Regions from separate parts of the Pseudomonas sp. D4-21 genome, predicted to be linked through region 2. Evidence: predicted binding sites of a transcription regulator. Region 2 holds the regulator's gene; the other holds the start of a gene.
The links. Region 2 encodes sigma-54, which starts transcription at its own class of promoters, with help from an activator protein. Its sites were predicted from a motif close to ANTGGCATNNANNTTGCTNT; they were not measured.
Positions count from the first base shown of each region.

Region 1 (14,932 bases), 2.6 Mb from region 2:
TTCTCGAAGAAAAAATGCCCGACCCAGGCGAAACCGTAGCCCGCCACCGGCAGGGCGACCCACAGCCACCAGGCACCGACCACCAGCGCCGTGGCGAAAACCAGCAGGACCAGGGAGGTGCCGATGAAGTGCAAGCGTCGGCAGGTGCTGTTGCGGTGTTCGCTGAGGTAGTACGGATAAAACTCGGCGAAGGTGTTGAATCGTTTAGTGTTTTCCAAGACTGCGGGCTCTTTGGTTATTGTTCTGGCGACCGGTGTTTCATGGCTCATGACCAAGTCTAGAGCGGCCGTTCGCAACGGCCAGTGACAATCAGCGCCACTCTAGTGTCCTGTCTTACAAATACTGTTCGTATGACAGGACACTGATATCCTCCGCAAATCCAGCCGTACCCTGCGGCTCGTCATGCAAGTAAACGTCATGAGCGAACGAACCACTTCTTCAAGCTGGGCGATGGGGATTGTCAAGGCGTTGGAAATGGACGGCCTGGACTGTCGGGCGCTGTTCAAGCAACTGGGGCTGGATTTCGAGGCGCTGGACGATCCGGATGCGCGCTTTCCCCAGGATTCGATGACACGGCTCTGGCAGCTTGCGGTGGAGCAGTCGGGCAATCCGGCCATCGGCTTGAACATGGGCAAGGTGGTGCGCCCGGCATCGTTCCATGTGGTCGGTTACGCGTTGATGTCCAGTCGGACGCTGGCCGAAGGGTTCCGCCGGTTGGTGCGTTATCAACGAATCATTGCCGAAAGCGCCGACTTGAGCTTCCGCCATTTGGATGAAGGGTATGGTCTGATCCTGACGGTACACGGCGACCACCTCCCGCCCACCCGGCAAAGTGCCGAAGCGTCCCTGGCTTGCGCGCTGGCCTTGTGCAGTTGGCTGACCGGGCGCGCTTTGCATCCGGTGAAAGTGCTGTTCCAAGGCAACGAACCCGTTGACGTTGCACCTTATCGACAGGCCTTCGGCGCGCCGCTGGTTTTTGACGCACCCTACGATGCGCTGATTTTCCAGCAGGACGACATGGAAACACCACTGCCCACGGCCAACGAGGCCATGGCGCTGTTGCACGACCGGTTCGCGGGGGAATACCTGGCGCGGTTTTCAGGCAGCCGCGTGACTCACCAGGCGCGGCAAGTGCTGTGCCGGTTGCTGCCCCAGGGCGAGCCCAAGCGTGACGTGGTGGCGCAGACGCTGCACTTGTCCCAGCGCACCTTGCAGCGGCGCTTGCAGGAAGAGGGCACCAGTTTCCAGAGTTTGCTGGACGACACCCGACGCGAACTGGCCGAGCAATACCTGGCGCAACCCAGCATGACCTTGCTGGAAGTCGCCTATTTGCTCGGGTTTGCCGATCCGAGCAATTTTTTCCGGGCCTTCCGCCGTTGGTTCGGTACCACACCCGGCGACTATCGGGCGCGGGGCGTGGCCAAGCCGGTCAGTGACGCCAGAACGCAGGAATACACAACACGAACACCGTGATGATCTCCAGCCGGCCCAGCAACATGCCGCCCGAGAGGATCCACTTGGCCGCGTCCGGCAGCGGCGCGAAGTTGCCGGCCGGGCCGATTGTCTCGCCGAGCCCAGGGCCGACGCCGGACACGGTACTGGCCGCGCCGGTCAACGCTGTCATCCATTCCACGCCCAACAGCGACAACAGCAGGGCGATCACGCAGATGGTGATGGCGAAGAAGAACGAGAAGGTCAGGATCGAACGCACGATTTCTTCATCGAGGCGATGGCCGTTGTATTTCTGCTTGATCACCGCACGCGGGTGGATCAGTTGGTTAAGGTTGGCCCGAAGCAGGATGTAGGCGACCTGGAAGCGGAAAATCTTGATTCCGCCGGCGGTCGAGCCCGAGCAGCCGCCGACGAAACCCAGGTAGAAGAACAGCATCAGTGAGAAATTGCCCCAGAGGCTGTAGTCGCCCAGGGCGAAACCGGTGGTGGTGACGATGGACGTCACGTTCAGCGCCACATGCCGCAGCGCGTCGAGCCAATGCAGGTCGGTGGTCGCCCAATACCAGGTGCCAAGCACCAGCCAGGTGACCAGCAGCACGCCGATAAGCCCCTGGACTTGCTGGTCCTTGATCAGCGCCCGGCGATTGCCCCGCAGCGTCGAGACATACAAGGCGAACGGCAGGCTGCCGAGGATCATGATCACAATAGTGACCCAATGCACCGCTGGCTGGGTCCATTTGGCCAGGGACAGGTCCGAGGTGGAAAAACCACCGGTGGAAATCGCCGACATCGAATGGTTGATCGCATCGAACAGGCTCATCCCGGCCCACCAGAGCGCCAGCGTGCCGAGAACCGTAATGCCCACATAGGACGCCACGATCAGCCGCGCCACCATGTGCGAGCGGGGCATGACCTTTTCCGAGCGGTCGGACGACTCGGTCTGGAACAGCCGCATGCCGCCGATGCGCAACAGCGGCAGGATCGCCACGGCCATGCCGATAAAGCCGATGCCGCCAAGCCAGTGCAACAGCGATCGCCACATCAGGATTCCGGGCGACATCGTGTCCAGGCCGCTCAACACCGTCGCGCCGGTGGCGGTAATGCCTGACATGCTTTCGAAGAACGAATCGGTGTAGCTGATGTGCTGGGTCAACAGGAAGGGGAGCGCGGCAAACACACACACCACCAGCCAACTGCTGACGGTCAAAAGGTACATGTCCCGGGGCCGAAGATGGACGTGCTCGGGGCGTCCGGGAAGAATCAGTGCCAGGCCGGCGACAAAAGTAATCATGCTTGACCAGAGGAACGATGGCAGGTCGCCGGTGCGCTCGTAGACCAGCAACGTGGCCATCGGCACGACCATGAAGATCGCCAGGGTGATCAGGAAGATGCCGATGATGAAACCAATGATCCGCAGGGTCGGCAACGCCATGAAGTCCGCTCGGTCTGAAAGAGGAAAGGGCGCCATTCTACCTGCGACAAGCGGCGTGTAAACCGGCGTCCGGCGTTGCCTGTCTCTGAATTCGGGCTAACGGATTGACGGAACAGCCACTAGAATAGCCGAACATTTTTCCAGGAGGTCGCCGATGCAGGCTTTAGATGCTTTGCTCAACCGTGTTTCCGTGCCACGCCTGGTGGACCCGGCGCCCACGCCGCAACAGCGCGAAGTCATGTTCGCGGCCGCGATGCGCGCGCCCGATCATGGCCAGTTGCGCCCGTGGCGGTTCCTGACGGTAGAGGGGCAGGCACGCCATCGCATGGGCGAGCTGTTGGCCGAAGCAGCGCGCTTCAATGATCCGCTGGTGCCCGAAGCCGTCGTGGAGAAAGCCCTCAACGGCCCGCTACGGGCGCCGCTGGTGGTGGTAGTGATTGCGCGGTTGCAAGACCATTTCAAGATTCCAAAGCCTGAACAATTGCTGGCGGCAGGCTGCGCGGCACACGGCATTCTGCTGGCCGCTTATGCACAAGGGATAGGCGGCGTGTGGCGTACGGGTGAGCTGGCTTACTCGCCGCATGTGGCCCGGGGCCTGGGGCTTGAAGACGGCGAGGAGGTGATTGGTTTCCTTTACCTTGGGACGCCGCAGAAAGAGGCGCGCACGGCACCACAGGAAGATATCGGGCGGTTTGTCCGGGCCTGGACGGGGGAATAACTTCTCAAGGGCGGCGGATGACTCGAGGCTGTTTGGATCCATCGTGGCGAGGGAGCTTGCTCCCGCTGGGCGGCGAAGCCGCCCCAAAGTGTCGAGCAGAGACAGCCTGACAATCTTAAGCTTCTACTTTAGGGCTGCTGCGCAGCCCAGCGGGAGCAAGCTCCCTCGCCACGAGACCAGCGGCGACAGAAAGCTACCTGCAAACATCCGCAATCGCCACCGCCAGCGCATCCAGGCGCGTCGCATCGATGCCGGCCACGTTGGCCCGGCCGGTGCCGACCATATAGACGCTATGGCGCTCGCGCAGGTGCTTGACCTGTTCCGGCGTCAGGCCGGTGTAGGAAAACATCCCGCGCTGCACCCCCATATGGGCAAAGCGCTCACGCAAGCCGTGGGGTTCGAGTGCTTCCAGCAGACCGCCGCGCAGTTGAGCGATGCGTAGGCGCATGGCTTCCACTTCGTCGGCCCACAGGCCCCTGAGTTCCGGATTGCCGAGGATCGTCGCCACCACCGCCGCGCCATGATCCGGCGGCGTCGACCAAAGGTTGCGGGCGATGTTGGCCAGTTGGCTGCGAATGTCCGTCAATTTTTCCCCATCGCGAGCACAGACAATCAGCGCACCGGTGCGGTCGCGGTAAAGGCCAAAATTCTTCGAGCATGAACTGGTGACCAGCACCTCGGGCAACGCTTCGGCAAACAACCGCACGGCCCAGGCGTCCTGCTCCAGCCCGTCGCCGAAGCCCTGGTAAGCGAAATCGATCAACGGCAGCAGGCCACGGCTGCGCACCACTTCCAACACCTGGCGCCATTGCTCGTGAGACAGGTCGAAGCCGGTCGGGTTGTGGCAGCACGCGTGCAGCAACACCACATCGCCTTTTGGCACTTGGCCCAGGGTGGCGAGCATTGCCTCGAAATCCAGGCGGTTGTCGGCGCCCACGTAGGGGTAATGACTGGCCTTGACGCCCGCGGCGGCGAAGATGGTTTCGTGGATCGGCCAGGTCGGGTTGCTCAACCAGACACCACGGCCCGGCAGGCACTGTGCGATGAAGTCGGCGCTCAAGCGCAGGGCGCCGGTGCCGCCTGGGGTCTGGGTGGCACCGGCGTGTTTGCCGGCGATCAACGGTGAATCGGCGCCCAGCACCAGCGCATTCATCAATTGGCCGAACGCGGCGTCGCCATGACCGCCGATGTAAGTCTTGGTGGACTGGCGATCCACCAGCCACTGCTCGGCCTGTTTCACTGACTGAAGAATCGGCGTCAGACCCTGGGCGTCCTTGTAGACGCCAACGCCCAGGTCGAACTTGCCAGGGTTGCAGTCCGCCCCGTAGGCCTCCATCAGGCCCAGGATCGGGTCGCCGGGCACGCGGCCGATGGCATCGAAATGCATTACTTGCGGCCCTCGGCGGTCTTGGCAACTTCATCGGTGCGGGCGGCCATGATGAAGTCGTTGCGGTGCAGGCCCTTGATCGAATGGCTCCACCAGGTGACGGTGACTTTGCCCCATTCGGTAAGCAGGCCCGGGTGATGACCTTCGGCCTCGGAGATCTCGCCGACGGCGTTGGTGAACGCTAGGGCGTGCTTGAAATTCTTGAACAGGAAAACCTTTTCCAGCTGCATCACGCCGTCGCGCACTTCGATGTTCCAGTCGGGGATCTGCTTGATCAGTACTGGAAGTTCTTCGTCGCTGACCTGTGGGGCATCGGCGCGGCAGGCTTCGCAATGGGCTTGGTTCAAAGTGGTCATGGTGGGTTCCCGGATCGGATATTTGGAAAACGTCGATGCAGCCACGCTAAAGCAAAGTCGCGAGGCGCAACAGACTCAATTGGAATCAAAACCAGCGGTTCACGCGGCTTTCGGTGGAAATTTCGGTGCGTGCAGACCCAGTTCCCGCCCGCGCTTGACCATGCCCATGATGTCCTCGTGGGCCAGGTCGAACAGGCGCTTGAGCTCGGGCAGCACGAAATACACTGGCTGCAGGATGTCGATGCGATAAGGCGTACGCATGGCTTCCAGCGGGTCGAAGGCTTGATGCTCCGGCTCGTCTGACAGGCAGTACACGGTTTCCTTGGGCGACGAGAGAATGCCGCCGCCGTAGATGCGCCGGCCTTGCGGCGTCTGCACCAGGCCGAATTCGATGGTCATCCAATACAGACGCGCCAGGTAGACGCGTTCTTCCTTGGAGGCCTGTAGGCCGAGTTTGCCGTAGGTGTGGGTAAATTCAGCAAACCAGGGATTGGTCAGCAGAGGGCAGTGACCAAAGATCTCGTGGAAAATGTCCGGCTCTTGCAAGTAGTCCAGTTCTTCACGGGTACGAATAAAGGTCGCCACCGGAAACTGCTTGCTGGCGAGCAACTCAAAAAAGGTCTGGAAAGGGATTAGCGCGGGCACCCGGGCGACCTGCCAGCCCGTGGTCTCGCCCAGCACTTTGTTGACTTCGTCCAGCTGCGGGATGCGGTCATGGGGCAACCCCAGCTTGTCGATACCGTCCAGGTACTCCTGGCACGCACGGCCTTCGATGACTTTCAGCTGGCGGGTGATCAGCGTGTTCCACACTGCGTGTTCTTCAGCGGTGTAGTGGATAAAACCTTGCGCATCGGGCTCGCGGGCCACGTATTGCGTCTGCTTCATGCTGCTCTCCTGCTGATATCCCTCAAAGGGAAGATTTGTTTGTTGTTATCTCCAGCGATGCATAAGGGATAACCCAAACCAGGGGCAGGCGCAGCAGGGCTAGCTGGCCGAACAACCGCCAGTCATGCATAAAGTGTAAAGTTTCCGTTACGTATTCTGGCGAGTCTCGGTGTTGCAGGTATTTTCGGCTGGGAAAGGTCCTCAAACTGTCACATAATCTTGACGGCTATTTGCGCCGCAGCGCAGAAAACCGTGGCGAGGGAGCTTGCTCCCGCTGGGCTACGCAGCAGCCCCAAAAAAACAGGGCCGCTTCGCGCCCCAGCGGGAGCAAGCTCCCTCGCCACAATGAATCAAACAAACCTTAAGTGAACAGCATCGGGCCTCTCATGCGTATCAAAGTCCATTGCCAGAACCGCATCGGCATCCTGCGGGACATTCTCAATCTGCTGGTGGAATACGGCATCAACGTCGCCCGAGGCGAGGTCGGTGGCGAGCATGGCAATGCGATCTACCTGCACTGCCCGAACCTGATCAACATCCAGTTCCAGGCGTTGCGTCCGAAGTTCGAAGGCATCGCCGGGGTGTTCGGCGTCAAGCGCGTAGGGCTGATGCCGAGCGAGCGTCGGCACATGGAACTCAATGCCTTGCTTGGCGCCTTGGAGTTTCCGGTGTTGTCCATCGACATGGGCGGCTCCATCGTCGCGGCCAACCGGGCGGCGGCGCAGTTGCTCGGGGTGCGGGTCGACGAGGTGCCGGGGATTCCCTTGTCCCGCTACGCCGAGGACTTCGACCTGCCGGAACTGGTGCGGGCCAACCAATCGCGGATCAATGGCCTGCGGGTCAAGGTCAAGGGCGATGTGTTCCTGGCGGACATCGCGCCGTTGCAATCGGAGCACGACGACAGCGAGGCGATGGCCGGCGCGGTGCTGACCTTGCACCGCGCCGACCGGGTGGGCGAGCGCATCTATAACGTGCGCAAGCAGGAACTGCGCGGCTTCGACAGTATTTTCCAGAGTTCGAAGGTAATGGCGGCGGTGGTCCGCGAGGCCCGGCGCATGGCGCCGCTGGACGCGCCGCTATTGATAGAAGGCGAAACCGGAACCGGCAAGGAATTGCTGGCCCGTGCCTGTCACCTGGCAAGCCCACGGGGGCAATCGCCGTTGATGGCGCTCAACTGCGCCGGATTACCGGAGTCCATGGCCGAGACTGAACTGTTCGGCTACGGGCCCGGCGCCTTCGAAGGGGCGCGGGCCGAAGGCAAGCTCGGGCTGCTGGAGCTGACGGCGGGCGGTACGCTGTTTCTCGACGGTGTCGGAGAAATGAGTCCGCGCTTGCAAGTGAAATTGCTGCGTTTCCTACAGGACGGTTGCTTCCGCCGCGTAGGCAGTGACGAAGAGGTCTACCTGGATGTCAGGGTGATCTGCGCGACCCAGGTCGATTTGTCCGAACTCTGTGCCCGGGGAGAATTCCGTCAAGATTTGTACCATCGCCTGAATGTGCTTTCTCTGCACATCCCGCCGCTGCGCGAATGCCTCGACGGGCTGGCCCCGCTGGTCGAGCATTTCCTCGACCAGGCCAGTCGCCAGATTGGCTGCCCACTGCCAAGACTGGCCCCAGCGGCGATGGACCGGCTCAGTCATTACCACTGGCCAGGCAATGTCCGGCAACTGGAAAACGTGCTGTTCCAGGCCGTTTCCCTATGCGACGGCGGGAAGGTCAAGGCCGAACACATTCGCCTGCCGGACTACGGCGTGCGCCAACCCCTCGGTGACTTTTCCCTCGACGGAGGGCTGGACGAGATCGTCGGCCGTTTCGAGAAGGCCGTGCTCGAGCGCCTGTATTCCGAACACCCGAGCAGCCGGCAACTGGGCAAGCGGTTGGGGGTTTCCCATACGACGATTGCCAATAAGTTGCGTGAGTATGAGGTGGGCAAAGAACCCGGCGTGTGATGATAGACGCTTCGTGGCGAGGGAGCTGCTCCCGCTCGGTTGCGTAGCAATCGCCAAAAGTGTGGAGCCGCTACGCCCGAGGCGTCGGACCGGCCCAGCGGGAGCAAGCTCCCTCGCCACGGGGCGTCTATTTGATCAGGTTAGGCGGACACTTGCCGTAAGCGGCACGACACCGCCGGTTTTTCGTCTTCGATACGTTTCCATAATCCCTTTCAATTCCGCCAAGTCCTTTATTTACCGGCCCCACCAGCGTCAGAAATAAGTTGGTCTGCAATTTGCTTAAGGCTGTGCAACACAGCAGTGGGCGGCAAACGTCCGGCATGCAGAGGAACGACAGTGGACAAGTACCTTTATGTGGCAATGACCGGCGCCAGCCAGAACGCACTGGCGCAACGGGCCCATGCCAACAACCTGGCGAACATCTCCACCAATGGTTTTCAGAAAGACCTGGAGCAGGCACGTTCGATGCCGGTGTTCGGCGACAGCTTTCCGGCGCGGGCGTTTGCCATGTCCGAGCGGCCTGCCACTGACTTCACCCCGGGAGCACTGGTTGAAACCGGTCGCGACCTGGACGTGGCGGTCAGCGGGCCGGGCTGGATGGCCGTGCAGAATCCCGACGGCGGTGAAAGCTACGTGCGTACCGGCAGCCTCAACGTTGACGCCCTGGGTGTGCTGCGGGCCGGCAACGGCATGCCGGTAATGGGCAATGGCGGTCCGATCGCCGTGCCACCAGAGCAGAAAATCGAAATCGGGCAGGACGGCACCATCAGCATTCGCGCCATGGGCGAAGGCCCGCGGGTGATGGCTGAGGTGGACCGAATCAAACTGGTCAACCCTGACCTCAAGAACATGACCAAGGGCCTCGACGGCTCGATCCGTACCAAGGATGGCCAGCCCGCGCCCATCGATGCCAACGTACAACTGGTGTCGGGCTTCCAGGAAGCGAGCAACGTCAATGCCGTGGATGAAATGACTTCGGTGCTGGCCCTGGCCAAGCAGTTCGAGCTTCACGTCAAGATGATGAACACCGCCAAAGAAGGCGATGAGGCCATGGCTCGGGTCTTGCAGATCTAATCACTAATTACAGCGCTGCGCCGAAAAACAGGCGTGAGAGGAGAATCGAATGCTTCCGGCTCTTTGGGTTGCCAAAACAGGTCTGTCCGCCCAGGACACAAACCTGTCCACCATTTCCAACAACCTGGCGAACGTCTCGACCACGGGTTTCAAACGTGATCGCGCCGAGTTCCAGGACCTGCTCTACCAGGTAAAACGCCAGCCAGGCGCCCAGTCGACCCAGGACAGCGAATTGCCGTCGGGCCTGCAAGTGGGTACTGGTGTGCGCATCGTCGGCACCCAGAAAAACTTCAACGCCGGCAGCCTGCAGACCACCGAGCAGCCGCTGGACATGGCCATCGACGGTCGCGGTTTCTTCCAGATCCTGCAGCCGGACGGCACCACGTCCTACACTCGCGACGGTACCTTCCACCTCGATTCCAATGGCCAGATCGTCAACGCCAGTGGTTTCGCCCTGGAACCGGCCATCATCATCCCGAACGATGCCCAGACCTTCACCGTGGGCCGCGACGGCACCGTGTCCATCACCGTGGCGGGCAACCCGGCCTCCCAGGTGATCGGCAACCTGCAGACCGCCGACTTCATCAACCCGGCCGGCCTGCAAGCGGTGGGTAACAACCTGTTCATGGAAACCGCTGCCAGCGGCGCGCCACAAGTCGGCACGCCTGGCCTGAACGGCTTCGGCACCACGCTGCAGAACACCCTGGAAACGTCGAACGTGAGCACCGTTGAGGAGATGGTCAACATGATCACCACCCAGCGCGCCTACGAGATGAACTCCAAAGTGATCTCCACCGCCGACCAGATGCTCTCGTTCGTCACGCAGAACCTGTAATCGCGTCGCAACATTCGTCATCACGTAGACAGGGCGGCTCCAGGGTCGCCTGCAACACCAAGAGGTAGGGTCATGAATCGCTTCGTATCTGTTCTGGCATTGAGTGGGATCACCACATTGGCGGGCTGTGTCGCGCCAACGCCAAGGCCCAATGACCCGTACTACGCTCCGGTGTTGCCGCGCACACCGTTGCCGGCGGCGGCCAATAACGGTTCGATCTACCAGGCCGGTTTCGAGCAGAACCTGTACAGCGATCGCAAGGCTTTCCGGGTCGGTGACATCATCACCATCACCCTGAACGAGCGGACCCAGGCCAGCAAGAACGCCAACTCGCAGATCGACAAGACCAGCGAGACCAGCGTCGGCCTGACATCGCTGTTCGGCTCGGGCCTGACCACCAACAATCCGATCGGCAGCAACGATCTCAGCCTCAACGCCGGCTATGGCGCCGACCGTGCCACCAAGGGCGACAGCAAGTCGGGACAGAGCAACAGCCTGACCGGTTCGATCACCGTGACGGTGGCCGACGTCCTGCCCAACGGCATCATCGTCGTACGGGGTGAAAAGTGGCTGACGCTCAACACCGGTGACGAACTGGTACGCATCGCCGGCATGGTTCGGGCCGATGACATCGCCACCGATAACACCGTTTCGTCCACTCGCGTGGCCGATGCGCGCATCACCTATTCGGGCACTGGTGCCTTTGCCGATGCGAGTCAGCCAGGTTGGTTCGACCGCTTCTTCCTCAGCCCGAAGTTCCCTTTCTAGGTGATCAAGTTGAATCTTAAACAGCTGTTGATCGGTGCCCTGGTGATGTCGGCAGCCTTCAGCGCTCAAGCCGAGCGCCTGAAGGACATCGCCAGTATTTCCGGCGTGCGTTCCAACCAGTTGATCGGCTACGGCCTGGTCGTTGGCCTCAATGGCACCGGTGACCAGACCACACAGACACCGTTTACCCTGCAGACCTTCAACAACATGCTGTCGCAGTTCGGCATCAAGGTGCCGGCGGGCTCCGGCAACGTGCAGTTGAAAAACGTAGCGGCGGTGTCGGTCAGTGCCGATCTGCCGGCCTTCGCCAAGCCCGGCCAGCAGGTGGACATCACCGTTTCGTCCATCGGTAACTCCAAGAGCTTGCGCGGCGGCACCTTGTTGCTGACCCCGCTCAAGGGTATCGACGGCAACGTCTACGCCATCGCCCAGGGCAACCTGGTGGTGGGCGGTTTCGATGCCGAAGGGCGCGACGGTTCGAAGATCACCGTCAACGTTCCGTCGGCCGGGCGCATCCCTGGCGGCGCGTCGGTTGAACGTGCGGTGCCGAGCGGTTTCAACCAGGGCAACAGCCTGACGCTGAACCTCAATCGTTCCGACTTCACCACGGCCAAGCGCATCGTCGACAAGATCAATGACATGCTCGGCCCAGGCGTGGCCCAGGCCATCGACGGCGGTTCGATCCGCGTCACCGCGCCACTGGATCCGAGCCAGCGGGTCGACTACCTGTCGATCCTGGAAAACCTCGAAGTCGACCCGGGCCAGGCGGTGGCGAAAGTCATCATCAACTCGCGCACCGGCACCATCGTGATTGGCCAGAACGTCAAGGTTTCGCCAGCCGCCGTGACCCACGGCAGCCTGACCGTGACCATCACCGAAGACCCGATCGTCAGCCAGCCGGGCCCATTGTCCAACGGCCAGACCGCCGTGGTCCCGCGTTCGCGGGTCAATGCCGAGCAGGAAGCCAAGCCGATGTTCAAGTTCGGCCCGGGCACGACCCTGGATGAAATCGTCCGGGCGGTGAACCAGGTCGGCGCGGCACCGGGCGACCTGATGGCGATTCTCGAAGCCTTGAAGCAGGCCGGCGCGTTGCAAGCCGACCTGATCGTGATTTAAGGAAAGCGGTCATGGTGGATATGCGCAAAGGCGCCTTGATCAGTGGGGATTCAGCGTCCTATTCGGACCTCAATCGCCTCAATCAGCTCAAGGTCGGCGACAAGAACAGCGAAGGCAACCTGCGCAAAGTGGCGCAGGAGTTCGAGTCGCTGTTCCTCGGCGAAATGCTCAAGTCCATGCGTTCGGCCACCGAGGCCCTCGGCAAGGACAATCCGATGAACACGCCGGAAGCCAAGCAATACCAGGAAATGTACGACCAGCAGTTGGCCGTTTCCATGTCCCGCGAGGGCGGCGGTATCGGCCTGGCTGACGTGCTGCTGCGCCAGATGTCGAAGAACAAACCGCTGGCCTCGGGCGAGGCGGCCACCTTATCGGCCGCCAAGCAGCAAGAGGCGCTGGACAAGGCCAAGGCGCCAGTACCCACGCCTGTGGCGGCCGGAACGCTGCCCGACGGGCCGTTGTCGCGCAGCAACGGCCAGCGCCCACTCTGGGCGTCGCGTGCCGTGAGCGCGCCGCAAGGTGCCGAGGGCATTCACCGTAACGACATGGAATTGATCAACCAGCGCCGCCTGGCCCTGCCACCGAAACTCGCCGACCGCTTGCTCGCGGGGTTGGTGCCTTCGGCATCGGTCAAGCCTGAAGCGATGGCGCAGAACGTCTTGCCTGATCGCGCCATTGCCGCCGTCAAGCCGGCTTCCGGTGAGCTGGCCAACGGTGACTGGCTGGCCGCGCTCAAGGCTGCCGAGCCCAAAGGCGACATGCAAGTCTATGGCCGCGCCGTGGCCCAGCCACCGCTGGCGCCGGCGCGCAAGGCCTTCCGCGATGCCGATGAATTCGTCAACGCCATGCTGCCAATGGCCAAGGAAGCAGCGGACCGTATCGGCGTCGACCCTCGTTACCTGGTGGCCCAGGCTGCTCTCGAAACCGGTTGGGGCAAATCGGTGATGCGACAGCCCGATGGCAGCAGCAGCCACAACCTGTTCGGCATCAAGGCCAGCGCGAACTGGAAGGGCGATTCGGCGCGGGCGATCACCAGCGAATTCCGCAATGGCGAGATGGTCAAGGAGACGGCCGAGTTCCGTTCCTACGCCTCGTACCGTGACAGTTTCCATGACCTGGTCAATCTGCTGCAAAGCAACAGTCGCTATCAAGCTGTGCTGAAGTCGGCCGATAACCCGGAACAGTTTGTACGCGAGTTGCAGAAGGCCGGTTACGCCACCGACCCGAACTACGCCAGCAAGATTTCGAACATAGCCCGGCAGATGACGAGTTACCAAAACTACGCTTCGGCTGGTGCCACCACGACTTTATAAGGTCTGAACCATGAGTTTGCTCAATATCGGGATGTCGGGTCTGTCCGCAAGCCAGACCGCACTGGTGACCACGGGTAACAACATCGCCAACGTCGATACCGCAGGGTATTCGCGTCAGCAGACCGTGCAGACCACCAAGGCGTCGAACCAGTACGGCAACGTGTTCATCGGCTCCGGCACGACCCTGGCGGACGTACGCCGGGTCTACAACTCCTATCTTGAAGCGCAACTGAAGACCACCACCTCGCTCAACAGCGATGCGGCGGCCTACCAGGGGCAGATCACACCGCTTGATTCCCTGCTGTCGGACAGCGGCACTGGCCTCAACGGCGCGCTGACCAAGTTCTTCGCCTCGGTGCAGAACGTCAACGCCAAGCCGGGCGACGACGCCTCTCGCCAGTTGCTGCTCAGCGATGCACAGGCCTTGAGCAACCGTTTCAATTCGGTAGCCAGCCAGTTGACGGCGCAGAGCGAGAACATCAACGGCAACCTGTCGAACATGGTCGAGCAGATCAACAGCCTGGCCACCACCGTCGCCCAGTTGAACAAGAAAATCGCCGAAGTTTCCAACGCCGGCGGCGCGCCGAACGACCTGCTCGATGCCCGCAGCGAGACCATTCGCCAGCTGTCCACCTTCACCGGCACTCAGGTCGTGGAGAACGGCAGCAGCCTGGACATCTACCTGGGATCCGGCCAGCCACTGGTCATGGGCAATATCACCAATAAACTGGAAGCGGTGCCGGACAAGAACGACCCCGGTCGCATTGGCATCCAGCTCAACAGCGGCTCCAGCGTCATGGACATCACCCAGGTGATGACCGGCGGTGAAATCGGTGGCCTGATGCGCTACCGCAGCACCGTCCTCGACCCGGCCATGAACGAGCTGGGCCGTGTGGCGCTGGTCGTCGCCGACCAGATGAACAGCATCCAGGCCTCGGGTATCGACAAGAACGGCGCATTCGGTTCCAACCTGTTCAGCAGCATCAATAGTGCGGCCCAGATGAGCCAGCGCAGCGTTGCCTCGCTGGGCAACAGCGCCGGGTCCGGCAACTTCAACGTGTCGATCGAAGACACGGGCAAGCTGACGACCAACGACTACAAGATCACCTTCACCAGCGCCACCGACTACACCGTCCAGCGTCTGCCCGATAACACGCCGATGGGTGCGTTCAACACCGCGACCACGCCGGCACCGGTGGTCGATGGTTTCTCGCTGACCTTCGCCAACGGCACCGCGGCCGTCGGTGACTCGTTCAAGATCACCCCGACCCGCAACGCCGCGGGCAGCATCAAGACCGAGATGACCGACTCCAAGCGGCTGGCGATTGCCGCGCCGCTGGGCGCCGCCATCACGCCGGGCGGCAGCGGCACGCTGACCATTCCGGCCAGCGGCCAGCCGACCATGACCACCAAGCTGGACATCTACGACGAAGCCACTACCAGCATCATCCAGAACGGCATCAAGAATTCGATGCCGGTCAAAGTGGTGTTCGGGGCGACGTCGGCCGGTGGCACCAGCCAGGCTTATCAGTTGCTCGATGCCAAGGGCGGCGTGATCAGCAGTGGCACCATCAAACCCGGTCAGAGCAACACCCTGAGCCTGAGCGTTCCGCTCAAGGACGCCACCGGCGCCCCGATCATGGATTC
Region 1 covers NZ_CP071664.1:4,011,432-4,026,363, reverse strand. Annotated here, with positions in the region: gene J3Q04_RS17910 (Mpo1-like protein) at 1-218, opposite strand, end outside; gene J3Q04_RS17905 (AraC family transcriptional regulator) at 418-1,473, shown strand; gene J3Q04_RS17900 (TrkH family potassium uptake protein) at 1,430-2,884, opposite strand; gene J3Q04_RS17895 (NAD(P)H nitroreductase) at 3,039-3,602, shown strand; gene J3Q04_RS17890 (amino acid aminotransferase) at 3,796-4,989, opposite strand; gene J3Q04_RS17885 (4a-hydroxytetrahydrobiopterin dehydratase) at 4,989-5,345, opposite strand; gene phhA (phenylalanine 4-monooxygenase) at 5,445-6,230, opposite strand; gene J3Q04_RS17875 (sigma-54-dependent transcriptional regulator) at 6,617-8,179, shown strand; gene J3Q04_RS17870 (flagellar basal body rod protein FlgF) at 8,516-9,253, shown strand; gene flgG (flagellar basal-body rod protein FlgG) at 9,303-10,088, shown strand; gene flgH (flagellar basal body L-ring protein FlgH) at 10,161-10,856, shown strand; gene J3Q04_RS17855 (flagellar basal body P-ring protein FlgI) at 10,902-11,972, shown strand; gene flgJ (flagellar assembly peptidoglycan hydrolase FlgJ) at 11,987-13,285, shown strand; gene flgK (flagellar hook-associated protein FlgK) at 13,296-14,932, shown strand, end outside.
Region 1: J3Q04_RS17870 (flagellar basal body rod protein FlgF) is a predicted target of sigma-54. The motif match lies at 8,442-8,461, and genes of this name have one in related genera.

Region 2 (14,932 bases):
CTGCGCCAGGCGCTGGTCAATCTGGAAGCGATTCCGGCCCCGGCCGGCACGTTGCCGGTGGTGCTGGGCTCCGGCTGGTCCGGCGTGCTGCTGCATGAAGCGGTCGGCCACGGCCTGGAAGGCGATTTCAACCGCAAGGGCAGCTCTGCCTACAGTGGTCGCATGGGTGAAATGGTCGCCTCGAAACTCTGCACGATCGTCGACGACGGTACATTGGCCGGGCGTCGGGGCTCCCTGAGCGTTGATGACGAAGGCACCCCGACCGAGTGCACCACCTTGATCGAAAACGGCGTGCTCAAGGGCTACATGCAGGACAAGCTCAATGCTCGCCTGATGGGCGTCGCTCGCACCGGCAACGGTCGTCGCGAATCCTACGCGCACCTTCCGATGCCGCGCATGACCAATACCTACATGCTGGGCGGCCAGAGCGATCCGGCGGAAATCATCGCCTCGGTGAAAAAAGGCATCTATTGCGCCAACCTCGGCGGCGGCCAGGTGGACATCACCAGCGGCAAGTTCGTGTTTTCCACCAGCGAGGCCTACCTCATTGAAGACGGCAAGATCACCGCGCCGGTCAAGGGCGCGACCCTGATCGGCAACGGGCCGGAGGCGATGAGCAAAGTGTCGATGGTCGGTAATGACCTGTCGCTGGACAGTGGCGTGGGCACGTGTGGCAAAGACGGCCAGTCGGTGCCGGTGGGTGTCGGCCAGCCGACCTTGAAGATCGATGCGATCACCGTGGGTGGCACGGGCGCATGACGGAGCCTTGGGTGGAGTGCAAGGCCTCCACCCAAGGACGAGACTCAGCGCAGGCCGCGTTGAGTCTCGTCCAGCTCACGGATGTATTTGAAGATTTTACGGCTCGAGGCCGGCGGCTTGTTGTGCGCCAGTTCGTGCTGGGCCTGACGGATCAGGGAGCGCAATTGCTGGCGATCGGCCTCCGGGTAGTCGATGACGAATTTTTCCAAGGTGCCGTCATCGCCAGCGATCAAGCGATCACGCCAGCGTTCCAGGTTGTGGAAGCGCTCGTTGTACTGCCGGGTGGAGGCATCGAGCTGGTCTAGCAAAACCAGGATCGCGTCAGTGTCCTGGTCGCGCATCAGTTTGCCGATGAACTGCAGGTGCCGTTTACGCGCGATATTCGCGGTGTGCTTGGGCGCATCGGCCAGGGCCCGGCGCAAGGCGTCGGTCAACGGCAGTTTGGCCAGCAAGTCAGGCTTGAGTGTTGTCAGGCGCTCGCCGAGGTCAACCAGAGCATGCAGCTCGCGTTTGACCTGGGATTTGCTTTTTTCACCCTCGTAGAGGGAGTCGTCGTAAGAATCAACCATGGTGGCAGTCCGCAAAGAAACGCCGCCATGATAACCAGTCGGGGGCCGCTTGTCCGGCCCGGTCGCTAGAAGGCCAAGGGTTTGTACGAAAAACAGCGCAGGCAGTTTGCGTGCAAACCCGATACCGAAAGCAGAATTTGAGTGGAGAACACCATGAGTGCAGTTCAGAGCGTCGGTCCGCAGGCATTGCCGGCACTGCAGGAGCAAGTCGAGCAGATTCTCGCCGAGGCCAAGCGACAAGGTGCCAGCGCCTGTGAGGTGGCGGTATCGCTGGAGCAGGGATTGTCGACTTCGGTGCGCCAGCGCGAAGTGGAAACCGTTGAGTTCAATCGGGATCAGGGTTTCGGCATTACCTTGTACGTAGGCCAGCGCAAGGGATCGGCCAGCACTTCGGCCAGCGGGCCCGACGCCATTCGTGAAACGGTGGCCGCGGCGCTGGCGATCGCCAAGCACACGTCCGAGGATGACGCCTCGGGGTTGGCCGATGCCGCCCTTATGTGCAAGGAACTGAAGGATTTCGATCTGTTCCACGCCTGGGACATCACGCCCGAGCAAGCCATCGAACAGGCGCTGCGCTGTGAGGCGGCGGCATTCGATGCCGACCGCCGGATCAAGAATGCCGACGGTACGACGCTCAATACGCACCAGGGTTGCCGGGTTTATGGCAACAGCCATGGCTTTATCGGCGGTTACGCTTCGACCCGTCACAGCCTCAGTTGTGTGATGATCGCCGAGGCGGACGGGCAGATGCAGCGCGACTACTGGTATGACGTCAGTCGCCAGGGCACGTTGCTGGCGGACCCGGTGAGCATCGGCCAGAAAGCCGCACAACGGGCAGCCAGCCGCTTGGGCGCGCGGCCGGTGCCGACCTGTGAGGTGCCGGTGTTGTTTTCTGCCGAGCTGGCCGGTGGTCTGTTTGGCAGCTTCCTGTCGGCGGTGTCTGGCGGCAACTTGTACCGCAAGTCGTCGTTCCTGGAAGGCGCGCTGGGGCAGAAGCTGTTCCCGGAGTGGATGACCATTGACGAGCGTCCGCACCTGATGCAGGCCATGGGCAGCTCGGCATTCGACGGCGATGGCCTGGCCACTTACGCCAAGCCGTTCGTGGAAAACGGCGAGCTGGTGTCCTACATCCTTGGTACCTATTCGGGCCGCAAACTCGGCATGCCGAGCACCGCCAACGCTGGCGGTGTGCATAACCTTTTCGTTACCCATGGCGAAGAAGACCAGGCGGCATTGCTTCGGCGCATGGGCCGGGGGCTGTTGGTAACGGAGTTGATGGGCCATGGGCTGAACATGGTGACCGGGGATTATTCCCGTGGCGCGGCGGGTTTCTGGGTCGAGAATGGCGAGATCCAGTTCCCGGTTCAGGAAGTCACCATCGCCGGAAACATGCGTGACATGTTCAAGCAGATCGTGGCGGTGGGGAATGATTTGGAGCTGCGCAGCAACATCCGCACGGGCTCGGTGTTGATCGAGCGGATGACCGTGGCGGGTAGCTGATACTCAAGGCCACAAAAAAAGGCGCGTCATTCATGTGGATGACGCGCCTTTTTTGTGTCGATTAGAGCTCATGGCAAGTCCGTTTTTGTGGCGAGGGAGCTTGTTCCGCTGAGCCGCGAAGCGGCCCCAACATCTTGCGGCCGCTGCGCACTGGAGCGCCAGCCCGGCCGAGCGGGAGCAAGCTCCCTCGCGACGAAATGGCCTTGGGTCCGGAGGAGTTATTCCCCCTCGTCGAAATAGTTGTTGATCAGCGCCACCAAGGCATCCATCGCCTCCTGGGCCTGTTCGCCCTCGGTGCTCAAGTGGATCTTGGTGCCCTTGCCAGCGGCGAGCATCATCATCGCCATGATGCTTTTACCATCGACGGTACTCTCAGGCGTGCGCCCGACCCGGATCGTGGTCTCAGGAAACTGACCCGCCACACCTACGAATTTCGCCGACGCTCGGGCATGCAAACCCAGCTTGTTGATGATTTCAATTTCACGAGCAGGCATCGCGGTGTGAATCCTTTAGCTGAGGTCGCGGTGGCGAACCTGGACGTTCTTCAGGGATTGTTGCAGGAGCTGACCCAGGCGTTCGGTCAGGTAGACGGAGCGGTGATGGCCACCCGTACAGCCAATGGCGATCGTGACGTAGGCGCGGTTGCTAGCGGCAAAGCGGGGCAGCCATTTGAGCAGGTAGCTGGAAATGTCCTGGTACATCTCTTCGACATCCGGCTGGGCGGCCAAGTAGTCGATTACCGGTTGGTCCAGCCCGGACTGCTCGCGCAGTTCCGGTTTCCAATAAGGGTTGGGTAAACAGCGGACATCGAACACCAGGTCGGCATCTACCGGCATTCCGCGTTTGAAACCGAACGATTCGACGAGAAAGGCCGTACCCGGTTCTGGCTGGTTCAGCAGGCGCAACTTGAGGGTGTCGCGCAGTTGATACAGGTTCAGGTTCGTGGTGTTGAGCTTGAGGTCCGCCAGGTCCGCGATGGGCCCGAGCAGTTGGCTTTCGTCATGGATCGCTTCGGCCAGGGAGCGGCTCGCATTGCTCAGTGGATGGCGCCGGCGAGTTTCGGAGAAACGCTTGAGCAAGGTTTCTTCGTCGGCATCCAGGTAGAGCACATCGCATTGGATATGGCGGCTGCGCACTTCCTCGAGCAGTTCGGGGAAGCGCGACAAGTGGCTGGGCAGGTTACGGGCATCGACCGACACGGCGACCAGCGGTTGCGCCAGTTCGGTGTGGATCAGGGCGCGCTCGGCCAACTCCGGAAGCAGGCCTGCCGGCAAGTTGTCGATGCAGTAGTAGCCGCTGTCCTCGAGCACATTGAGGGCGGTACTTTTACCGGAGCCGGAGCGGCCACTGACGATGATCATGCGCATGTTTAATGACCGTTCTGCTCGTCCAGGACAACCTGATACAAAGCGTCGTTACTCGTTGCGCTGCGCAGTCTTTCGCGCACTTCCTTGCGGTCCAGCATGCTGGCGATCTGGCGCAGCAGCTCAAGGTGCGCATCGGTCGCCGCTTCCGGAACCAGCAATACGAACAGCAGGTCGACCGGGGCGCCGTCGATGGCGTCGAAATCTATGGGTGCTTCAAGGTGCAGTAGCGCGCTGATGGGCGACGTACAGCCTTTGAGGCGGCAATGTGGAATGGCGATGCCGTTGCCAAAACCGGTGGAGCCTAGTTTTTCACGGGCGATAAGGGCCTCGAAGACGTCCTGCATTTCCAGATCCGGCACTTCGCGGTGGATCAGGTTGGCAATTTGTTCGAGGGCTTTCTTCTTACTGCCACCCGGCGCGTTCACCTGGGAACGGCCGGGGGTCAGGATGGTTTCTAGTCGGATCATGGATTGGGGGGGTTAACGACCGGTTGCGCCCTGGAGGAGGCTCTGGGTCTTTTCCTTATGCTTTTTGAGTTGGCGATCCAGCTTGTCGGTCAGCAGGTCAATCGCGGCATACATGTCATCATGCTCCGCATTGGCAACCACTTCTCCGCCGGGAATATGCAGTGTGGCTTCGATCTTCTGCTTCAGCTTTTCGACGTTCAGAATGACTTGCACGTTGGTGATCTTGTCGAAATGCCTCTCCAATCGGTCGAGTTTTTCGCCGATGTAGGTGCGCAGGGGTTCGGTCACTTCCAGTTGGTGTCCACTGATGTTGACTTGCATACAGCTTCTCCTTCGTTGCCAGTGCATAAAGCGGCAGGCTGGGTGCCTGCCACTGGAACGCTGTGGCGTGGCCTGTTACATCAACCGCTTGCGTTCGCTCGAAGGTGCGATCCCCAGGGATTCGCGGTATTTGGCGACGGTACGGCGGGCCACCTGAATGCCTTGTGCCTCCAGTAAACCAGCGATCTTGCTGTCACTCAACGGCTTTTTCTGATTTTCCGCCGCGACCAGTTTTTTGATGATCGCGCGGATGGCCGTGGACGAGCATTCGCCGCCTTCGGAGGTGCTGACGTGGCTGGAGAAAAAGTATTTCAATTCATAGATGCCCCGAGGGGTATGCATGAATTTCTGGGTGGTCACCCGTGAAATCGTCGATTCGTGCATGCCCACCGCCTCGGCAATGTCATGCAGGACCAACGGCTTCATCGCTTCGTCGCCATATTCCAGGAAGCCGCGCTGATGCTCGACGATCTGGGTGGCGACTTTCATCAGGGTTTCGTTGCGGCTCTGCAGGCTCTTGATGAACCAGCGCGCTTCCTGCAACTGGTTGCGCATGAAGGTGTTGTCGGCGCTGGTATCGGCGCGTTTGACGAAACCTGCGTACTGGGCGTTGACGCGCAGCTTGGGCATCGACTCCTGGTTGAGCTCCACCAGCCAGCGATCGTTGTGCTTGCGCACGATTACGTCGGGGACGACGTATTCGGGCTCGGTGGATTCGATCTGTGAGCCAGGACGCGGGTTGAGGCTTTGCACCAGCTCGATGACCTGGCGCAGTTCATCTTCCTTGAGCTTCATGCGACGCATCAGTTGGCTGTAGTCGCGTCCGCCCAAAAGGTCGATGTAATCGGTCACCAGGCGCTTGGCTTCGGCCAGCCACGGGGTTTTGGCGGGCAATTGGCGCAGCTGCAGCAACAGGCATTCGCCCAGGTTGCGAGCACCGATGCCGGCGGGTTCGAACTGCTGGATGCGATGCAAGACGGCTTCGATCTCGTCCAGCTCGATGTCGAGCTCGGGGTCGAAGGCTTCGAGGATTTCTTCCAGCGTCTCGTCCAGGTAACCCTGGTTGTTGATGCAATCGATCAGGGTCACGGCGATCAGGCGATCGGTATCGGACATCGGCGCCAGGTTCAATTGCCAGAGCAGATGACTCTGCAAGCTCTCGCCGGCGGACGTGCGGGTAGTGAAATCCCATTCGTCGTCATCGCCGCTCGGCAGGCTGCTGGCGCTGGTCTGATAGACGTCTTCCCAAGCCGTGTCCACGGGCAGGTCGTTGGGAATGCGCTCGTTCCATTCGCCATCCTCAAGGTTGTCCACCGTGGGGGCGGCTTCCTGTTGGTAGGTTGGTTCCTGGATTTCCGGGGTGGTTTTCTGCTCGACATTGTCGGCCAGTGGATCGGTGTTGTCGAAGTCGTCGCCCTCTTCCTGGCGTTCGAGCATCGGATTGGATTCCAGGGCCTCTTGGATTTCCTGTTGCAGGTCCAGGGTCGACAATTGGAGCAGGCGGATGGCCTGTTGCAGCTGCGGTGTCATCGTCAGCTGCTGGCCCATTCTCAAGACTAGCGATGGTTTCATGGCAGGGGCTTAACACCTTATTTGCCGGCGCACATGCGCCATCCACTACAGGGCGCCGGAGCGCCAAACTTAAGCAAATTATATGCCTGAAACTGAAGTGTTTGCCTAGGGGGCGTCTTCAATTAATTGAGAGTGCCCCACGGGTCGTCATCGGACATTCGGCGCCACCCAGGCCTTCGCCTGAGGCTTCGTGGCTTAAAGGCGGAACTCGTGGCCCAGATACACTTCCTTGACCAGCTCGTTGGCCAGGATGGTGGCCGAGTCGCCCTCGGCGATCAACTGGCCGTCGTTGACGATATAGGCGGTCTCGCAGATGTCCAGTGTCTCGCGCACGTTGTGGTCGGTGATCAGCACGCCGATCCCCTTGGCCTTGAGATGATGGATGATCTGCTTGATGTCGCCCACCGAAATCGGGTCTACGCCGGCGAAGGGTTCGTCGAGCAGAATGAATTTCGGCGCGGTAGCCAGGGCGCGGGCAATTTCCACGCGACGACGTTCGCCGCCGGACAGGCTCATGCCCAGGTTGTCGCGAATGTGGCTGATATGGAATTCCTGCAGCAGGCTCTCCAATTCCTGACGGCGGCCGGCCTTGTCGAGCTCCTTGCGGGTCTCGAGGATGGCCATGATGTTGTCGGCCACCGACAGTTTGCGGAAGATCGACGCTTCTTGCGGCAGATAACCGATACCGGCCTTCGCCCGGCCGTGCATCGGCTGGTGGCTGACATCCAGGTCGTCGATCAGTACGCGGCCCTGGTCGGCCTGAACCAGCCCGACGATCATGTAGAAACAGGTTGTCTTGCCCGCGCCGTTGGGGCCGAGCAAGCCAACGATCTGGCCGCTGTCGATGGACAGGCTGACATCGCGCACAACCTGGCGGCTCTTGTAGCTCTTGGCCAGGTGCTGGGCTTTCAGAGTTGCCATTACTGCGCCTTCTGCTCGTCGGTTTTCTTTTTCGGCTGGATCACCATGTCGATCCGCGGACGCTGTTCGGTCACCTTGCTGCCAGTGGCACGGCCGGCGCTGGCCAGCTTCTTGACCGTGTCGTAGACGATCTTCTCGCCTTGGGTCACGTTGTTGTCCTTGTCGACGACCTTGGCGCGGTCGATCAATACAACGCGGTCCTGGGCGGCGTGATACTGGATGGTGACCCCGTAACCCTGCACAGGCTTGGTGTCGCCTGCGGTCTGCAACTGTTCGAAGTACGCCAGGTTGCCCACGGATGTCACTACGTCGATATCGCCGGACTGGGTGCGGGTGATGGTGACGGTATTGCCGGTCACCTTCATCGAGCCCTGGGTAATGATCACGTCACCCTTATAGGTGGCGACACCGTTCTTGTCGTCCAGTTGCGCGTCGTCGGCCTGGATGCGGATAGGCTGGTCGCGGTCGTTGGGAAGGGCCCAGGCGCTCGCGCTTCCCAGTGCAGCGCCCAGACTGAGCAAAATAGGGAGGGTTTTAGCGAGCTTCATACTGTCCTCTTACTTTCGATAGCAGGTGTATCCTGCTTTCCTTCAAATACGCCTTCATTCCCACGCCGGTCGACACGCCGCCAGCGCCGTCGATTCTAACGGGTTGCTCGGTCTGCGCATATTCTCGCTGCGGGAAGACCGTCATGCGACTGCTGGTGATGATGGTCGTACGGTTCTTTTCATCGGTCCGTGCGATGCGCACCGAGTCGATCAGTTCGACTTCGGTGCCGCCGGGATTGACCTCGGCCCGTTCGCTCTGCACGTGCCATGGAAATTCGGTACCCCGGAACATGTTCAGGTCCGGTTTGGTCACCAGCGTGACGTCGCTGGCCTTTACATGATCGACCTTGTCGGCCGTCATTTCGTACTGCACCTTTCCGTCCGGCAGGTATTGCAGGGTATGCGTATTGGTCGCATACCAGTCGATGTCATTTTCCTCGACCTTGGCCGCGGGTTGGTCAAGGAAGCGTTCCGGGCTGATGTTCCAATAGCCCACCGCAGCGAAAATCGCGGCGATGCAGCTGAACACCAGAATGGTGCGAATCTTCTTGCTTAGCATAAATGGCTCACAAGTATGCGGCGTTGGCCGCTTCGAGGTGGCCCTGGGCACGCAGGATCAGTTCACAGAATTCACGGGCTGCACCTTCGCCGCCCCTTGCCGTGGTGACGCCATGGGCGTGCTCGCGCACGAACGCCGCTGCGTTGGCCACTGCCATGCCCAGGCCGACCCGACGGATGACCGGCAGGTCCGGCAGATCGTCGCCCAGGTAGGCGACCTGTTCATAGCTTAGATTGAGTTGGCCAAGGAGCTCGTCCAGAACCACCAGTTTGTCTTCGCGGCCCTGGTAAAGGTGGGGGATGCCCAGGTTCTTCGCCCGCCGTTCGACCACCGGGGTCTTGCGGCCGCTGATAATGGCCGTTTGCACGCCCGAGGCCATCAGCATCTTGATGCCTTGGCCGTCGAGTGTGTTGAAGGTCTTGAATTCGCTGCCGTCTTCGAGGAAATAAAGGCGGCCGTCGGTGAGTACACCGTCGACGTCGAATACGGCGAGCTTGATGGTCTTGCCCCGTTGCAGCAGGTCGGTCGTCATTACATTACTCCAGCACGCAGCAGGTCGGACAGGTTGAAGGCGCCGATCGGGCGGTCTTCGTCATCCACTACCACCAGTGCGTTTATCCTGTGGTCTTCCATGATTTTAAGGGCTTCGGCGGCAAGCATGTCGGCGCGGGCGGTCTTGCCGTGCAGCGTCATGACTTCGTCGATGGTTGCGTTGCGAATGTCGATCGCGCGGTCGAGGGTGCGGCGCAGGTCGCCGTCTGTGAAAATCCCGGCGAGCTTGCCGTCGGCTTCGAGGATCACGGTCATGCCCAGGCCCTTGCGGGTCATTTCCATCAGCGCATCTTTGAGCAGCGTGCCGCGTTGCACCTGCGGCAGCTCTTCTCCGGCGTGCATCACGTTTTCGACTTTCAGCAACAGGCGACGGCCCAGCGCGCCACCGGGATGGGAAAAGGCGAAATCCTCCGCCGTGAAGCCCCGGGCTTCCAGCAGGGCCACGGCCAGGGCATCGCCCATGACCAGTGCCGCGGTGGTGGAGGAGGTCGGGGCCAGGTTCAGCGGGCAGGCTTCGTGCTCGACATGGACATTGAGGTTCACCTCGGCGGCCTTGGCCAACGGGGAGTCCGGGTTGCCGGTGATGCTGATCATCTGGATGCCCAGGCGCTTGATCAGCGGCAGCAACGTGAGGATTTCATTGGTCGAGCCGGAGTTGGACAGGGCCAGGATGACATCGTCCCGGGTAATCATGCCCATGTCGCCGTGGCTGGCTTCGGCCGGGTGGACAAAAAATGCCGTCGTGCCCGTGCTCGCCAGCGTGGCGGCGATCTTGTTGCCGATGTGGCCGGACTTACCCATGCCGACCACGACCACGCGGCCCTTGCTGGCCAGAATCATCTCGCAGGCACGTACGAAATCAGCGTCGATGTGGGCCAGTAAGCCTTGTACGGCTTCGAGCTCGAGGCGGATGGTACGTTGTGCCGATTGAATCAGGTCGCTGGATTGGCTCATGTCAGATCGTATAGCCCGATGAAAAGGCGGCGATTATAGCGGTAATGAACGATTCCCTCACGTTAGTTCGTCACGCTTTGTTCGAACGGTTGCAAGGCTGGACATAAAATGTGGTGTTTTACCTTAAGCCAGGCTTAACGGGCGGGGGGTTGGCCTTGGGCGCCTGACGCTTGCAGTGATATAGTTCGCCGCCGGTTCGTGTGCCCGGCGGTACCGGCATTTGTCGGCTGGCCTGGGCATTCGGATATGAGGCTGCATCGCAAGGAGTTTAGATGAGTGCCGACAACGCCTACGCGGTCGAGCTGAAGGGACTGTCCTTCAAGCGAGGGACGCGCAGCATTTTCAATGACATCGATATTCGCATCCCGCGCGGCAAGGTGACCGGCATCATGGGGCCTTCCGGGTGCGGAAAGACCACGCTGCTGCGGCTGATGGGGGCACAACTGCACCCTAGCGCCGGCGAAGTCTGGGTCAATGGCCAGAACCTTCCAAAGTTGTCGCGCAGCGATTTGTTCGATGCGCGCAAGCATATGGGGGTGCTGTTCCAGAGCGGCGCGCTGTTTACCGACCTCGATGTGTTCGAGAACGTGGCGTTTCCCCTGCGGGTCCATACCGAACTGCCGGACGAAATGATCCGCGACATCGTTTTGCTCAAGCTGCAGGCCGTCGGGCTGCGCGGGGCCCTGGATTTGATGCCGGATGAACTGTCCGGTGGCATGAAGCGTCGCGTGGCGTTGGCGCGGGCCATCGCCCTCGATCCAAAAATCCTCATGTACGACGAGCCCTTTGTTGGCCAGGACCCCATTGCCATGGGCGTGCTCGTGCGGTTGATCCGCCTGCTCAATGACGCCCTGGGCATCACCAGCATCGTGGTGTCCCACGACCTGGCCGAAACCGCGAGCATCGCCGACTACATCTATGTCGTTGGCGATGGCCAGGTGCTGGGGCAGGGTACGCCCAAGGAATTGAAGGATTCGGACAACCCACGCATTCGCCAATTCATGAAAGGTGACCCGGACGGTCCGGTGGCGTTTCATTTTCCGGCCACGGATTACCGTACCGATCTGCTGGGGAAGCGCTGATGCGCAAGAAATCATTAATAGAAAGAATTCGCCTGTTCGGCCGTTCCGGCATCGACGTGCTGGCCGTGCTGGGGCGTTCCACGCTGTTCCTGATGCACGCACTGCTCGGACGCAATTCGACCGGAGGCGGTTTTGGCCTGCTGGTCAAGCAATTGCATTCGGTGGGGGTGATGTCCCTGGTGATCATCGTCGTCTCGGGCATCTTCATTGGCATGGTACTGGCGCTCCAGGGCTTCAGCATCCTGTCCAGCTATGGATCGGAGCAAGCGGTCGGGCAAATGGTCGCGCTGACCTTGTTGCGCGAGCTCGGGCCCGTGGTGACGGCGCTGCTGTTCGCTGGGCGTGCCGGGTCGGCGTTGACCGCTGAAATCGGCAACATGAAGTCCACCGAGCAGTTGTCCAGCCTGGAAATGATTGGTGTCGATCCGCTCAAGTACATCATTGCCCCGCGCCTGTGGGCCGGCTTCATCTCGCTGCCGGTGCTGGCGATGATCTTCAGTGTCGTGGGGATCTGGGGAGGCTCCTGGGTGGCCGTCGATTGGCTGGGGGTCTATGAAGGTTCCTACTGGTCCAACATGCAGAACAGCGTCGACTTTCTCGACGATGTGCTCAACGGTGTGATCAAGAGTGCCGTATTCGCTTTCGTGGTCACCTGGATCGCCGTGTTCCAAGGTTATGACTGTGAGCCCACGTCAGAGGGGATCAGCCGTGCCACAACCAAGACCGTGGTCTATGCCTCGTTGGCCGTCCTGGGCCTTGACTTTATTCTGACCGCCTTGATGTTTGGAGATTTCTGATGCAAAACCGCACCCTGGAAATCGGTGTCGGCCTTTTCTTGCTGGCTGGCATCCTGGCTTTGCTGCTGCTGGCCCTGCGAGTCAGTGGACTGGCGCCGACCGCGAGCACCGATACTTATAAACTTTATGCTTATTTTGACAATATCGCCGGTTTGACGGTCAGAGCCAAGGTAACCATGGCCGGTGTCACCATCGGCAAGGTCACGGCAATCGATCTGGACCGCGACAGTTTCACCGGTCGGGTAACGCTGCAACTGGAAAAGCGGGTGGATAACCTGCCGACTGACTCCACTGCATCGATTCTCACGGCTGGGCTGTTGGGCGAGAAATACATCGGTATCAGCGTGGGTGGGGAAGATGCCTTGCTCAAGGACGGTGGGACCATCCACGATACACAGTCGTCCCTGGTGCTCGAGGACCTGATCGGTAAATTCCTGCTCAATACCGTGAACAAAGACGCCAAATGAGGAGCTATTGAATGATCTCTATCCTGCGACGCAGCCTGCTGGTCTTGCTGGCGGCCCTGCCGCTGATGGGCAATGCCGTGGCGGCGCCTTCGGCGCACGACATCATCAAGACCACCACGGATCAACTTCTGGCGGATCTCTCTGCCAATAAGGAAAAGTACAAGCAGGACCCGGGTGCGTTCTATGAATCCCTGAACCGTATCGTCGGGCCGGTCGTGGATGCCGATGGCATTTCCAAGAGCATCATGACCGTCAAATACTCGCGCAAGGCTACGCCCGAGCAGATGACCCGCTTTCAGGAAAACTTCAAGCGCAGCCTGTTCCAGTTCTATGGCAACGCCTTGCTCGAGTACAACAACCAGGGCATCACGGTCGATCCGGCCAAGGATGAGTCAGGTGATCGCACCAGCGTCGGCATGACGGTCAAGGGCAATAACGGCGCCGTATATCCGGTGTCCTACACGCTCGAGAAAATCAGCGGCGAGTGGAAAGTACGCAACGTGATCATCAACGGCATCAACATCGGCAAGTTGTTCCGCGATCAATTCGCCGATGCGATGCAGCGCAACGGCAACGACCTGAACAAGACCATCGACGGTTGGGCGGGTGAAGTCGCCAAGGCGAAGGAAGTTGCCGAAGATGCCCAAGAGAAGCAGCAACAATGAATGCGTCGGTGAGTGAGTCGGCCGTTCGCCTGGGCGAGTCTGGCGAGTTGCTGCTCAGTGGCGTGCTGGATTACCGCACCGGTCCGGGTTTGCGCAAGCAGGGCCAGGCGTTGATCCAATCCGCCAAGGCCGCCGAGTTGGTCATTGACTGCTCGGCGGTGGAAAAGTCCAGCAGCGTCGGTCTGTCCCTCCTGCTGTGCTTCATGCGCGACGCCAAGGCCGCCGGCAAGACGTGGAGCATCCGTGGGATGCCTGAGGACATGCGCGAAATAGCCCAGGTCAGCGAATTGACCGAGCTGTTGGAGCACCCCTGATTCACAACTTCGTAAAAGCCCCCCGTCAGAGTCCTGCTTCGCGGGGTTCGCAGGCGCGGGGCTTTTTTGTATGATGTGCGACCCGTGCGCACAGGGCGCCGATTGAGGTTGAGCATGCAGGCTGTAGAAGTGAAGAGCTTCCTTGAAGGAAAGCTGCCTGGTACGCAGGTGGAAGTTGAAGGCGAAGGCTGCAATTTCCAGCTGAACGTGATCAGCGATGAACTGGCGGCGTTGAGCCCGGTGAAGCGTCAGCAGAGCATCTATGCCCATTTGAACCCATGGATCGCCGATGGCAGCATCCACGCGGTCACTATGAAATTTTTCAGCCGCGCGGCCTGGGCCGAGCGCACCTGAGCCCAAGGGCGTCGAGATTCTTATGGATAAATTGATTATTACCGGCGGCGTTCGCCTCGATGGCGAAATCCGTATTTCCGGAGCAAAGAACTCCGCGCTGCCGATCCTGGCCGCGACGCTGCTGTGCGATGGCCCTGTGACCGTGGCCAACCTGCCGCACCTGCACGACATCACCACGATGATCGAGCTGTTCGGCCGCATGGGCATCGAACCTGTGATCGACGAGAAACTCGCCGTCGAAATCGACCCACGTACCATCAAGACCCTGGTCGCGCCGTACGAGCTGGTCAAGACCATGCGTGCCTCGATCCTGGTGCTCGGCCCGATGGTCGCCCGTTTCGGTGAAGCCGAGGTGGCGCTCCCTGGCGGTTGCGCCATCGGTTCGCGTCCGGTGGACCTGCACATCCGTGGCCTGGAGGCCATGGGCGCGGTGATCGATGTCGAGGGCGGCTACATCAAGGCCAAGGCCCCTGAAGGCGGCCTGCGTGGCGCGCATTTCTTCTTCGATACCGTCAGCGTGACCGGGACCGAGAACATCATGATGGCCGCCGCATTGGCCAAGGGCCGCAGCGTGCTGCAAAACGCCGCTCGCGAGCCCGAGGTGGTGGACCTGGCGAACTTCCTGATCGCCATGGGCGCCAAGATCAGCGGCGCTGGCACCGACACCATCACCATCGATGGCGTCGAGCGCCTGCACTCGGCCACTTACAAAGTGATGCCGGACCGTATTGAAACGGGCACCTACCTGGTTGCCGCCGCCGTCACCGGTGGCCGCGTCAAGGTCAAGGACACCGATCCGACCATCCTTGAAGCTGTGCTGGAAAAACTCAAGGAAGCTGGCGCCGAAGTCACCTGCGGCGAAGACTGGATCGAAGTGAACATGCACGGCAAGCGGCCGAAAGCCGTCAACGTGCGGACCGCTCCCTACCCAGCGTTCCCGACCGACATGCAGGCGCAGTTCATCTCCCTCAACGCCATTGCCGAAGGCACGGGCGCGGTGATCGAGACGATCTTCGAAAACCGCTTCATGCACGTCTATGAGCTGCACCGCATGGGCGCCAAGATCCAGGTCGAAGGCAACACCGCCATCGTCACCGGCGCCGAGAAACTCAAGGGCGCGCCGGTCATGGCAACCGACCTGCGGGCCTCGGCCAGCCTGGTGAT
Region 2 covers NZ_CP071664.1:992,590-1,007,521, forward strand. Annotated here, with positions in the region: gene tldD (metalloprotease TldD) at 1-759, shown strand, start outside; gene yjgA (ribosome biogenesis factor YjgA) at 804-1,328, opposite strand; gene pmbA (metalloprotease PmbA) at 1,482-2,828, shown strand; gene J3Q04_RS04310 (HPr family phosphocarrier protein) at 3,047-3,322, opposite strand; gene rapZ (RNase adapter RapZ) at 3,338-4,195, opposite strand; gene ptsN (PTS IIA-like nitrogen regulatory protein PtsN) at 4,198-4,662, opposite strand; gene hpf (ribosome hibernation-promoting factor, HPF/YfiA family) at 4,675-4,983, opposite strand; gene J3Q04_RS04330 (RNA polymerase factor sigma-54) at 5,059-6,555, opposite strand; gene lptB (LPS export ABC transporter ATP-binding protein) at 6,751-7,476, opposite strand; gene lptA (lipopolysaccharide transport periplasmic protein LptA) at 7,476-8,024, opposite strand; gene lptC (LPS export ABC transporter periplasmic protein LptC) at 8,011-8,583, opposite strand; gene J3Q04_RS04350 (KdsC family phosphatase) at 8,591-9,115, opposite strand; gene J3Q04_RS04355 (KpsF/GutQ family sugar-phosphate isomerase) at 9,115-10,089, opposite strand; gene J3Q04_RS04360 (ATP-binding cassette domain-containing protein) at 10,362-11,171, shown strand; gene mlaE (lipid asymmetry maintenance ABC transporter permease subunit MlaE) at 11,171-11,968, shown strand; gene mlaD (outer membrane lipid asymmetry maintenance protein MlaD) at 11,968-12,435, shown strand; gene J3Q04_RS04375 (MlaC/ttg2D family ABC transporter substrate-binding protein) at 12,447-13,100, shown strand; gene J3Q04_RS04380 (STAS domain-containing protein) at 13,109-13,414, shown strand; gene J3Q04_RS04385 (BolA family protein) at 13,529-13,768, shown strand; gene murA (UDP-N-acetylglucosamine 1-carboxyvinyltransferase) at 13,791-14,932, shown strand, end outside.